DNA from 3 places in the Lentzea sp. NPDC058450 genome. Region 2 is predicted to be linked to each of the others. Evidence: riboswitches for the same ligand, from Rfam matches in the RefSeq annotation. Region 2 holds a riboswitch; each other region holds the start of a gene.

Region 1 (3,872 bases), on a different contig from region 2:
AACGGCACCGACCAGGGCAACACGCAGGTCAGCGAGGCCGAGCTGCGGGCGACACACCTGCCGCCGTTCCGCGACGCCATCGCCAAGGGCGTCGGCTCGGTGATGATCACCTACAGCAGCTGGAACGGCACGAAGCTGCACGGCCACAAGTACCTGATCACCGACGTGCTGAAGAACGAGCTCGGCTTCAGCGGCCTCGTCGTCTCGGACTGGAACGCCATCGACCAGATCGACGGCCAGCCCGGCTTCACCGCGGCCGAGGTGCGCGACTCGATCAACGCCGGCCTCGACATGATCATGGTGCCGACCGAGTGGCGGCAGTTCATCACCTACCTCAAGCAGGAGGTGCAGGCGGGCCGCGTGCCGATGTCGCGCATCGACGACGCCAACCGCCGCATCCTCACCAAGAAGTTCGAGCTCGGCCTGTTCGAGAAGCCGCTGACCGACCGCACCTACACGCCGACCGTCGGCAACGCCGCGCACCGCGCCCTGGCCCGTGAGGCCGTGCGCAAGTCGCAGGTGCTGCTGAAGAACCAGAACGGCGTGCTGCCGTTGTCCAAGACCGCGTCGAAGATCTTCGTGGCGGGCAAGAGCGCGGACAACATCGGCTACCAGAGCGGCGGCTGGACGATCTCGTGGCAGGGCGGCAGCGGCGCGGTGACGCCGGGAACCACTGTGCTGCAAGGCATCCGCGGCGCCGTGTCGACGTCCACGACGGTGACGTACAACCGCAACGGCACCGGCATCGACGGCACGTACAACGCCGCGATCGCCGTCATCGGTGAGACCCCGTACACCGAGGGCGCGGGCGACCGGCCCGGCGGCCTGGGCCTCGACGCCGAGGACATCGCGACGCTGAACACGTTGCGCGCCACCGGTGTCCCGGTCGTCGTGGTGCTCGTGTCCGGCCGCCCGCTGGACATCGCGGCGCAGCTGCCGCAGTGGACCGCGCTCGTCGCGGCCTGGCTGCCCGGCACCGAGGGCAACGGCGTCGCGGACGTGCTCTTCGGCGACTACAAGCCGACCGGCACGCTGCCGTTCACGTGGATGCAGAGCGCCTCGCAGCAGCCGATCAACGTCGGCGACGGCAAGGCACCGCTGTTCCCGTACGGCTTCGGCACGCAGTTCCCGGCCACGCAGAACGCCTACAACATCATCGGCGCCTCGTACTACGACGAGCAGCGCGGCACGCAGGTCGAGCGGTGCACCGACTCGGGCTGCGGCCAGAACGTCGGCTACCTGACGCCGGGCGACTACGTGGCCTACGCGGACGTCGACTTCGGTGCCACGCCGCCGACGTCGGTGACCACGCGCCTCGCGTCGGGCTCCACGGCGAACGGCACGCTGCAGTTCCGCCTCGACAGCCCGACCGGCCCGGTGGTCGCGACGGTGCCCGCGGCGAGCACGGGCGGCTGGCAGACGTGGACGAGCCGCACGGCCGCCGCGTCGGGTGCGACCGGCGTGCACCGGCTGTACCTGGTGGCGGCCGGCGGCACGGGCGGTGACCTGGCGAACGTGAACTGGTTCCAGTTCGCCCGCTAGTGACCTGCGCGAACGGGGGTCCCGGCCACGCGCCGGGGCCCCCGTTCGCGCGTGCGGGTTAGGCTGACCGGGCTGACGGTTCGCTCCCCGGCAACGGGAGCGAGGCAAGAGGGAACCCGGTGTGAGTCCGGGACTGCCCCGCAGCGGTGAGTGGGAACGAAAGCTGCCAGGAAGCACTGGGTGGTGCCGCGGCAGTCAGCCTTTGCCCCGTCTTCGGTGTTCAGACGGTCGCATCGGGGTACCGGCCCCACACCCCTGTACTGGTTGTACCGGGGTGTGGGGCCGGTGCCGCGAGGTGACCTGCTGAGCGCCGAAGACGCGGCGAAGGCTGACTGACGTGGCACCAGCCTGGGAAGCGGTGGCCGGTAGGAGCGAGCGGTACGCCCACGAGTCCGAAGACCTGCCGCCGGCGTTCCATCCGCACGCTCGCGAGGAGAGAGCTTGTGATTCACCCAGTGCTGCCCGGAAGGTCACCCGCCGAGTCGCGGCTGACGCTGTCGCAGATCATGGACAACAACGACACCAACCTGATGGGCACCGTCCACGGCGGGGTGCTGATGAAACTCGCCGACTCGCTGGCCGGGGTGGTGTCGGCCCGCCACTCCGAGGGTGCCGCGGTCACCGTGGCGATCGACGAGATGACGTTCCGGGTGCCGGTGCGCGTCGGTGACGTGCTGCACCTGCACGCCCAGGTCAACTGGGCGGGCGCGACCTCGATGGAGATCGGGGTCCGGGCGCTCGCCGACCGCTGGGACAGCACGGTCCCGGCGGTGCACGTGGCGTCGGCCTACATCGTGCTGGTGGCCGTCGACGAACTCGGCACGCCGCGAGGTGTGCCCCCGGTGGTGCCGGTGACGGACGAGGACCGGCGGCGCTTCGGCGAGGCCGAGATCCGGCGGGCCCACCGGCTCGCGCGGCGGGCGGCGATCGAGGACTCCCGCGCACTCAGCGCCTGATCGAGCGAACGCGGCCGGGTGAGCGCGCCCGGCCGCACCGCGCACCAGACCAGGAACGCGAGCGCGAGCCACACGTAGGTGTTGCCGACGACGTGCTGCCACCACGTCCACGCCAGTTCCTTGTCCCCCGCCGACGGCAACAGCCAGTGCGGTCCGACGGCGAACACCGCGGCCACCAAGATCCTCACCCTGCCGCGCAACAACATCAACGCGGGCGCGATCCACACCCAGTGGTGCGACCACGACACCGGCGAGATCAGCAGACCCGCCGCCGCCGTCGCCACGAGGGCCGTCAGGTCGTCCCGCAACCGGGGCAGCACCACGAGCGTCAACGCCAGCACCGCCGCCACCGCGACGAACCACGCGAACTCCGGCGCGCCGATCCGGACCAGCAAGCCGCGCACCGACTGGTTCGACGTGTAGGCGAGGCCGCCGACGCGTTCGGGGTCGAGCATCGCGTGCAGCCAGAACTGCCTCGCCTGGCCGGGCGCGAGCACGGCGCACGCCCCGAACGTCGCCACGGCGGTCAGGGCCGGCCGCCACCGCCCCCGGCACAGGAAGAACAGCACGAAGATCGCCGGGGTCAGCTTGATCGCCGCGGCCAGCCCGACGAGCATCCCCCGCGGCCAGAAGGTGCGCGGCAGCAGGCAGTCCAGCGCCACGAGACCGAGCAGCACCAGGTTGATCTGTCCCAGGTCGAGCGTGGTGCGCATCGGTTCGAGCACCAGGAACACCGCGATCAGACCGAACCCCGCCCACACCCGTGCGGCCACCGTGAACAACCCGATGCCCAGCACCGAGAACAGCAGTGCCGCCACGGCCAGCGGCAACGGCGTCAGGGCGCTGAACAGCGTCGCCGAGAACGGCGGGTAGGTGAACGGCAAACCCTTGTAGGCGTGGAAGTCAGCGGTGTACAGGCTGGTGCCGCCGAGCCACGCCTCGCCGCCCGCGAGGTAGACGCGGAGGTCGATCACGCCGGTGCCGAAGCTGCGCACGAGCACCCAGACGAGCAGGCCGAGAACTGTTGCGCCCCAGAGGTTCTTCACACCTCCGAACACTGCCGGGACGAGCCGCGGCGCCAGATCGGCCGGACAGCACCAAGATCATGGCCGTTCGGGCAACCGGACGCGAGGGGACTGGCCGGACGGCCATGGTCAGCCGGCCACCACGTGCGCGCGGAACGCCCACGCGACGATCTCCACGCGGTTGCGCGCACCGACCTTGGTCTGCACCGACGCGAGATAGGCCTTCACCGACGACACCGAGACCTTCATCAGAGGCGCGATCTCGTTGTTGCTCAATCCTTTCGCGACGTGCCGCACGACCTCCAGCTCGCGTTCGGTCAGCACCTGGGCGTCGGCGGAGGCGACCGGC
Region 2 (3,872 bases):
GTGCCGCGAGGCCCCGCGTACCGGAAGGTCGACGAGCCGAAGCCCAGCGCCAGCAACTCCTCGACGGAGGAGCCGTTGTCGTCGGCGCCCGAGTCGGCGGCCAGGTCCCGGCCGGTGATGCCGAGGTCGAGGTCACCGGACGCCACGTAGATCGCGATGTCCTTGGGGCGCAGGAAGAAGAACTCGACGTCGTTGTTGTTGTCGAGCACGGTCAGGTCACGCGGCTCGTGCCGCTGCCGGTAGCCGGCCTCGGTGAGCATGGCGGAGGCGCGTTCAGCGAGCGCGCCCTTGTTCGGGACTGCTACGCGCAGCATGTGGAAGTCTCTTTCAGAGGTACTTGTAGACGTCTTCGAGGGTGAGCCCACGGCCCAGCATGAGCACCTGGAGGCGGTAGAGCAGCTGCGAGATCTCTTCGGAGAGCTTCTCGTCGGACTCGTACTCGGCGGCGATCCAGACCTCGCCGGCCTCCTCCAGGACCTTCTTGCCCTGCGCATGGACCCCGGCCTCAAGCGCTGCGACGGTGCCGGAACCCTCCGGCTTGGTGGCGGCTCGTTCGGTCAGTTCAGCGAACAGGGAATCGAAGGTCTTCACGGCACGACATCCTCCCATCCCGCGGACCCCCGTCCACACCGCGGTCGCATCTGTCCCAGGCCGTGGACTTGACTTTCTCCCCAGCTGCAACTGAGGAGCCCCGCCCGACTCACGTCGGACACCATTCAGGTGTGTCTCACGACACAGGATTCCTGCTTCTCCGCCGACCGCGGAAGGGCGGGCCCTCGCCGTCTCACATCAGCTCCACAGGCATCGCCCGAGTCGCCTCGGGCTACGGCTCGACCAGCCGCAAGGATGTTCTTCGCCGCGTTCAGGTCCCGGTCGTGCCGGGTGCGGCAGATCGGACACGTCCAGTGCCGAATGGACAGACCCAACTCGGCCAGCAGATGTCCACAGGCTGAACAGGTCTTGCTGCTCGGGTACCAGCGATCGACGACCACGAGCGTCCGCCCTGCGCGATGCGCCTTGTACTCCAGCATCGCCCGGAACTCACCCCACGCCACGTCGCTGATCGCACGGGCCATCCGCCTGCTCCGAACCATGTTCGCGACAGCGAGATCCTCGATCGCGATGAAATCAGCGCTGCGGACGATGCGACTGCTGGTGCGGTGCAAGAAATCGCGGCGAGCGTTGCCGACCTTGCGATGCGCGACAGCAACTCTTCGCTTTGCTTTGACGCGATTGTTGGAGCCTCGCTGCGTCCTGGCCAGACGCCGCTGGTGACGAGCGAGGTTGCGCGCCTTGCGTTCCAGACACCGGGGATTGGCGATTCGCTGACCGTCGCTCGTGACGATGAAGTCCTTGACGCCGAGGTCCAGGCCGATCATGTGACCGGTGACCGGCAGCGGTTCGGGATCACTGGTGTCCACTGTGAACGTGACGTACCAACGCTGATCGGCTTCTCGTGCGACCACGATCATGGTGGGTGCGAGTCCGCTCAAATTCACTCGATCGAACGACCACACGAAACGCATCGGACCCGTTGTCTTGGCCAGGTGCAGCTCCCCGGCGCGCATGCGGAACGCGGACCGGGTGAAGTGCGCCGACTGCCGACCGTTGCGCGACTTGAAGCGCGGGAACTTCGCGCGCCCGGCGAAGAAGTTCCGACAGGCCGTGTACTGGTGGCGAAGCGTCTGCTGAAGAGGCACGCAGGACACTTCCGACAAGAAGGACAAGTCGTCGCTGCGCTTCCAAGCAGTCAGCGCGGCATCGGTCTCCCGGTACGAGGTGCTCTTGCCCTCGGTGCGGTAGCGAGTCGACCTCTCGGCAAGAGTCTTGTTCCACGCCAGGCGCACGCAGCCAAACGTGCGGTTGAGCATCGCGATCTGATCGGGGTCCGGGTAGGCCCGGCAGCGGTACGCCGTCCTCACAGCGCCAAGCCAGCCGATTGAAATCGCCCCGATTCGGGCCCTCTCCCACCTTCCGGGAAGATTCCACCCCGTAGCGTGAACTTCCGTGTCTGAGTTCGCCGAGGTTCTCGAAGCGCTGCGCCGGGTGCGCGGGATCAACCCGTTCTTCGCCCTCGACGTGGGCCGTCCGGACGAGTCGTGGCTGCCGGGAACGGCGCTGCTCGACGGTCCCGCGCTCAAGACCACCATCGACGCCATCGCGGTCCGCTACCGCGCCGAGGAGCCGAGGGTCGCGGCGAGCCTGTTCTTCCTCAGTTACACGGCCCGGTTGCTCAGCCCGCTCACGGCCGCGAACCTCCCGATCGACGTCCGGCCGGAGAACCTCTGGTGGCAGCACCACCCGCAGAACGGCCTGAGCGTCCGCATCGACGCACCGAGACTGGGCCCGCCGGCCGCCGCGGCGCTCGAACCGGTCGTGGCGGCGATCCAGGCGGTGACGCCGGTGGCGAGCGGGTTGTTGTGGGGCAACGCGATGTCGAACGTCGCGGGCGCGCTCAAAATGGTCGTGCGCGCACACATGCTCACCGCGGAGGAAGCGGAAGAACGGGGCGAACGGCTCATGAGCGCACCGCCGTTCGAACAGGCGGGAGAATTTCTGTCCTTTCCCGGCGAGCTCGGGTTCCGGCGCCGGTCGTGTTGTCTCTACTACCGCGTTGCCGCAGGTGGGAAGTGTGGTGACTGTCCACTCGTGAAGTGAGGAACGCAACAACTCTTATGGCCGGTTGTGCTTAACCGCCGGCTCAACTTACGGTGCACGCGCCGCAGTGACGGGAAGCCGGTGTGAATCCGGCGCGGTCCTCGCCACTGTGACCGGGAAGCGATCCCCGCCGAGCACGTCACTGGTCCCCGCCGGGACTGGGAAGACGCGGGGGCAGCGTTGATCCGGGAGTCAGGAGACCGGCTGCGGCGCCGCTAGGAGAGTTGACCTTCCACGAGGTATGGAGGAGCCCGTCATGACGAGCCCCGCAGCAAGCCTGTCCGCCGTCCGCGTGCCCAAATGGGCCTTCGCCGTCTCACTGCTCGGCCTGATCGTCACGTACCTGGTCCTGCAGGAGAACGGCCTCGCGCTCGGCGCGGGTTCCGAGTTGCTGCACGAGTTCTTCCACGACGGCCGTCACGCCCTCGGCGTCCCCTGCCACTAGATCCACGCAGATGACGACGACGTACAAGTCCATCGCACTACGCGGAGCAGCGGCCGGCGCCATCGCCGGTGTCGCCTCCGCACTGGTGCAGTTGCTGGTGACCGAGATCCCGATCCGGGCCGCGCTCGCGGTCGAGGAGGCTCGCGCACCCGCCGGCGAAGAGGCCGGCCACTCCCACGGCGGCGAGGAGGAACTCGTCAGCCGCGGCGCCCAGGTCGTGGGCGGCATGCTCGGCGTGGTGATCGTCGGCATCGCGGTCGGCCTGGTGTTCGCCACGGCCTACGCGCTGTCGAAGCGCTGGTTCACCGACCGCACGCCGTTCAGCCGCAGCTTCGCCTTCGGTGCCGCGGTCTTCGGCGCCGTGGCACTGCTGCCGTGGATCAAGTACCCGGCCAACCCGCCCGCCGTGGGCGACCCGGAGACGGTGAACTACCGCACCGCGCTCTACCTCGGCGTGGTGGTGGCCGGCCTGCTGATCGTGTGGGGCGCGAGCTGGCTCGCCGAGCAGCTGCGCGCGCAGTCCCAGCCCGTGCGCACGACGGCGGTGCTGCTCGCGGTCGTCGCGGCCACGGCCGTGGTGCTGCTCGCGTTCCCGGCCCCGCCGGACACGATCCCCGCGGACATGCCGGTGAACGTGCTGTGGCAGTTCCGCCTCAGCTCGCTCGCCCAGCTGGCCACGCTCTACGTCGGCATCGGCGTGGTGTTCGGCCTGCTGATCGACCCGGCCGCGCGCAAGGCCAAGGCCGCGCAGAAGGCCGCTGTCGCCTGA
Region 3 (3,872 bases), on a different contig from region 2:
GGTGAGCAACGTTCTCGACCACACGACCGGCAGCGGCCGCCTGCGCCTGTTCCGCACCGATGAGCCGTGCGTCGTCACAGTCGAGGTCGACGACGACTCCGCGACCCAGCCGGTCTACGGCCACTCGCGGCTGGGCGAGAACCGCGGCCGGGGCATGGTGATGGTCGAGAGCGCCACCAGCAAGTGGGGCACCAGCCTGCGCCCCGGCGGGGGCAAGACGGTGTTCGCCGTCGTGCCGTGCCCGTGACAACCCTCTGACCAGCGGCGCGAGCCGGACTGACTACGATCGGCCGGTGGCTTCCATCACCCGCCGACCGTCCAGGAAGGCCGAACGCCAGGCCGAGGTCGAGGCCGCCGTGCTGGGGGCGACCGAACGGCTGCTGCGCGACGGCACCGCGTTCACCGAGCTCGGGGTGCAGCGCATCGCGGACGCGGCCGGCATCGCGCGGTCGACGTTCTACCTGTACTTCCGGGACAAGACCGACGTCATGCGGCGGATCACCGAGAACCTCGGGCGGGACGCGTTCGCGGCGTCCGGGACCGTCACGCCGGACCTGGCGTCGGTCACGCGGGCGCACGTCGAGGTGTTCGCGTTCTACCGCGAACGCGCGCACCTGCTCGCCGCCGTCACCGAGGTGTCCGGGTACGAGCCGGAGATCCGGGACGTGTGGAACGCGGCCGTGCAGCGGTTCGCCGACAACCTCACCCGGATGCTCGAAGAGGAGCGGGAGGCGGGCCGGACGTCCGCCGACCTCGTGCCGCAGACGTGCGCCGAGATCATCGTGTGGGGCGGTATGCGGGTGATCGCGCACCACGTCGCCACGCACGGGCCCGAGTCCGACCTGGCCGTGGCCCGCGAGCTCGCCGCCAACCAGTGGTACGGCGCGTTCCGCCGCCCCTGAGAGTTCACGCTCCGAAGCCCTCCACACCGCTGGTGTGCTCCGTTCGGGGGTAAAGTCGGACATGTTGTCGGACACGGTGTCCGAAAAATGGAGGAGCGACAGATGCGGTACCGCACACTCGGCAAGACCGGCCTGTGGGTCTCGGAGGTGTCCCTGGGCGCCATGACGTTCGGCGGCGCCACCGGCCACCCGATCTGGGGTGCCGTCGGCGCGCTCGACGTGGCGCAGTCGCGCCGCCTCGTCGACGAGGCGCTGGACGCGGGCGTGAACCTGATCGACACCGCCGACGTCTACGCCGACGGGGAGTCCGAGGAGCACCTCGGCGAGATCCTCACCGGGCGGCGTGACCAGGTGCTGATCGCGACGAAGGCGATGGCGCGGTCCGGCCCCGGCCCCAACGACCTCGGGGCGACCCGCGTGCACCTCACCCGCAGCATCGAGGCGAGCCTGCGCCGGTTGCGCACCGACCACATCGACCTCTTCCAGCTGCACAACACCGACCCGATCACGCCGCTGGAGGAGACGCTCAGCGCGGTGGACGACGCCGTGCGCCAGGGCAAGATCAGGCACATCGGCGCCGCGAACTTCCCCGCGTGGCAGGTCACCAAGGCGCTCGGCATCTCGGCGCTCAAGCAGCTGTCCGGGTTCGTCGCGCTGCAGGAGCACTACTCGCTGCTGGTGCGCGACCTGGAGGCCGAGATCCTGCCGATGGTCGAGAGCGAGAACATCGGCCTGATCGTCTGGGGCCCGCTCGCCGCCGGATACCTGACCGGCAAGTTCGACGCCGAGGGCAAGACCGAAGAGACTTCCGCGCGACGTTCGAAGAGTTCTCAGGCGATTCCACCGGTCGACCCGTCCGCCGCCGCGCCGATCGTGCACGTCGTCCGCGAGGTGGCCGAGCGCAACGGCACGAGCATGCCGCAGGTCGCGCTGGCGTGGCTGCTCGCCCGGCCCGCGGTCACCAGCGTCACCATCGGCGCGCGCACCGTCGAGCAGCTGCGCGACAACCTCGCCGCCGTCGAGAACCCGTTGCAGGAGAAGGACCTCGCCGAGCTGGACGCGATCAGCGCCCCGGCCCCGGTGTACCCCAAGTGGATCAACGACTACTCCGCGGCCGTGCGGGGTCCGGTCCCGCAGGGCTGAGGCCGGCGCGGGCGACGGGGTGGGGCGGACCGTGTTCAACGCCTGCCACCTGCGTTGATCAACCGGGTTCGCCCTGCCGTCTCCACCGTCGTCGGCGGGGCGATTCCGGCACGTCCGGGACGCTGCTCCAACCGGGCGACACGCCCACTACATGTAGGTGTGCGTCTCATGATCGCGCCCATGTATTGTGTCGCGAAGCTGGTTCGGCCGATCATCCAGATCGGTCGTCGCAAGAGGGAACCCGGTGCGATTCCGGGACTGCCCCGCAGCGGTGAACGGGAACGAAAGCCGTCAGGAAGCACTGGACGAGGGTGTCTGGGAAGCGACGGCCGGTAGGCGCCTCGGTGATCGATCACCGGGCACGCCCGTGAGTCCGAAGACCTGCCAGCATCCCGCACGCGCCTGCGTGCGGGCGTCCGAGGCCCCGAGGGAGGGCGGGAGGACGTGGCGGTCGCGCGCGCCCGTTCACTCCTCGCTGCTCTCGTGGCCACCGAGCTCGCGAGGAGAGAGCTGTGACGGCGGTCGACACAGTCACCACCACCATGCGCGTCAAAAAACGCAACGGTTCACTCGAACCGGTCGACTTGAACAAGATCGTGCGCGCGGTGGAGCGCTGCACGGTCGGTCTGCACGACGTCGACCCGCTGCGGGTCGCGACGAAGACGATCAGCGGCCTCTACGACGGGGCGACCACGGAGGAGCTGGACAAGCTCTCGATCCAGACCGCGGCCGCCCTGGTCGCCGAGGAACCCGAGTACTCCAAGCTCGCCGCGGGCCTGCTGGCCGCGTTCATCGAGAAGGAGGTGCGCCGTCAGGGCGTGCAGTCCTTCAGCCAGAGCATCGCGCTGGGGCACGCCGAGGGCCTGATCGGCGACGCGACCGCGAAGTTCGTGGCCGCCAACGCCCGCAAGCTCGACGACGCGATCGACCTCGACGGCGACCGGCGGTTCGAGTACTTCGGCCTGCGCACCGTCTACGACCGCTACCTGCTGCGCCACCCGTCCAAGCGGTTCGTGATCGAGCAGCCGCAGTACTGGCTGCTGCGCGTCGCGTGCGGGCTCTCGCACACCGCGGCCGAGGCGATCGACTTCTACCGGCTGATGTCGTCGCTGGCGTACCTGCCCAGCTCGCCGACGCTGTTCAACTCCGGCACCCAGCACACCCAGATGTCGTCGTGCTACCTGCTCGACTCGCCGAAGGACGAGCTGGAGTCGATCTACGAGCGCTACGCCCAGATCGCGCGGCTGTCGAAGTTCGCCGGCGGCATCGGCGTGCAGTGGTCGCGGGTGCGCTCGCGCGGTGCGTTGATCCGCGGCACCAACGGCCACTCCAACGGCATCGTGCCGTGGCTGCGCACCTTGGACGCGTCGGTCTCGGCCGTGAACCAGGGTGGCCGCCGCAAGGGCGCCGCCTGCGTGTACCTGGAGACGTGGCACCCGGACATCGAGGAGTTCCTGGAGCTCCGCGACAACACCGGTGAGGACGCGCGCCGCACGCACAACCTCAACCTGGCCAACTGGATCCCGGACGAGTTCATGCGCCGCGTCGAGGCGGACGCCGACTGGTCGTTGTTCGACCCGGACGAGGTGCCGGAGCTCGTCGACCTGTGGGGCGACGAGTTCGACCGCGCCTACCGGGGCGCCGAGGAGGCCGGCCGCGCCGTCCGCACGGTGAAGGCCCGCGACCTCTACGGCCGGATGATCCGCACGCTCGCCCAGACCGGCAACGGCTGGATGACGTTCAAGGACACCGCGAACCGCACGTGCAACCAGACGGCGTCGCCGGAGAACGTGGTGCACCTGTCGAACCTGTGCACCGAGATCCTGG

Evidence for each region. A riboswitch is a leader RNA that binds a small molecule or an ion and turns the genes downstream of it on or off. The one in region 2 is predicted to bind cobalamin.
Region 1: linked by a shared signal. The riboswitch ahead of ACFWNN_RS08360 (acyl-CoA thioesterase) and the one ahead of ACFWNN_RS23410 (CbtB-domain containing protein) in region 2 are both predicted to bind cobalamin.
Region 3: linked by a shared signal. The riboswitch ahead of ACFWNN_RS22080 (ribonucleoside-diphosphate reductase subunit alpha) and the one ahead of ACFWNN_RS23410 (CbtB-domain containing protein) in region 2 are both predicted to bind cobalamin.

Annotation. Positions count from the first base shown of each region.
Region 1 is NZ_JBHXLO010000004.1:43,186-47,057, reverse strand. It holds partial or broken gene ACFWNN_RS08370 (glycoside hydrolase family 3 protein) at 1-1,128, shown strand, start outside; gene ACFWNN_RS08365 (carbohydrate-binding protein) at 1,153-1,542, shown strand; cobalamin riboswitch at 1,602-1,965, shown strand; gene ACFWNN_RS08360 (acyl-CoA thioesterase) at 1,986-2,498, shown strand; partial or broken gene ACFWNN_RS08355 (glycosyltransferase 87 family protein) at 2,759-3,472, opposite strand; gene ACFWNN_RS08350 (response regulator) at 3,653-3,872, opposite strand, start outside.
Region 2 is NZ_JBHXLO010000015.1:68,624-72,495, forward strand. It holds gene hisG (ATP phosphoribosyltransferase) at 1-314, opposite strand, end outside; gene ACFWNN_RS23395 (phosphoribosyl-ATP diphosphatase) at 328-591, opposite strand; gene ACFWNN_RS23400 (RNA-guided endonuclease InsQ/TnpB family protein) at 717-1,922, opposite strand; gene ACFWNN_RS23405 ((2Fe-2S)-binding protein) at 2,008-2,658, shown strand; cobalamin riboswitch at 2,729-2,861, shown strand; gene ACFWNN_RS23410 (CbtB-domain containing protein) at 2,915-3,103, shown strand; gene ACFWNN_RS23415 (CbtA family protein) at 3,114-3,872, shown strand.
Region 3 is NZ_JBHXLO010000014.1:2,150-6,021, reverse strand. It holds gene ACFWNN_RS22095 (ATP-binding protein) at 1-247, shown strand, start outside; gene ACFWNN_RS22090 (TetR/AcrR family transcriptional regulator) at 294-902, shown strand; gene ACFWNN_RS22085 (aldo/keto reductase) at 1,005-2,045, shown strand; cobalamin riboswitch at 2,228-2,449, shown strand; gene ACFWNN_RS22080 (ribonucleoside-diphosphate reductase subunit alpha) at 2,558-3,872, shown strand, end outside.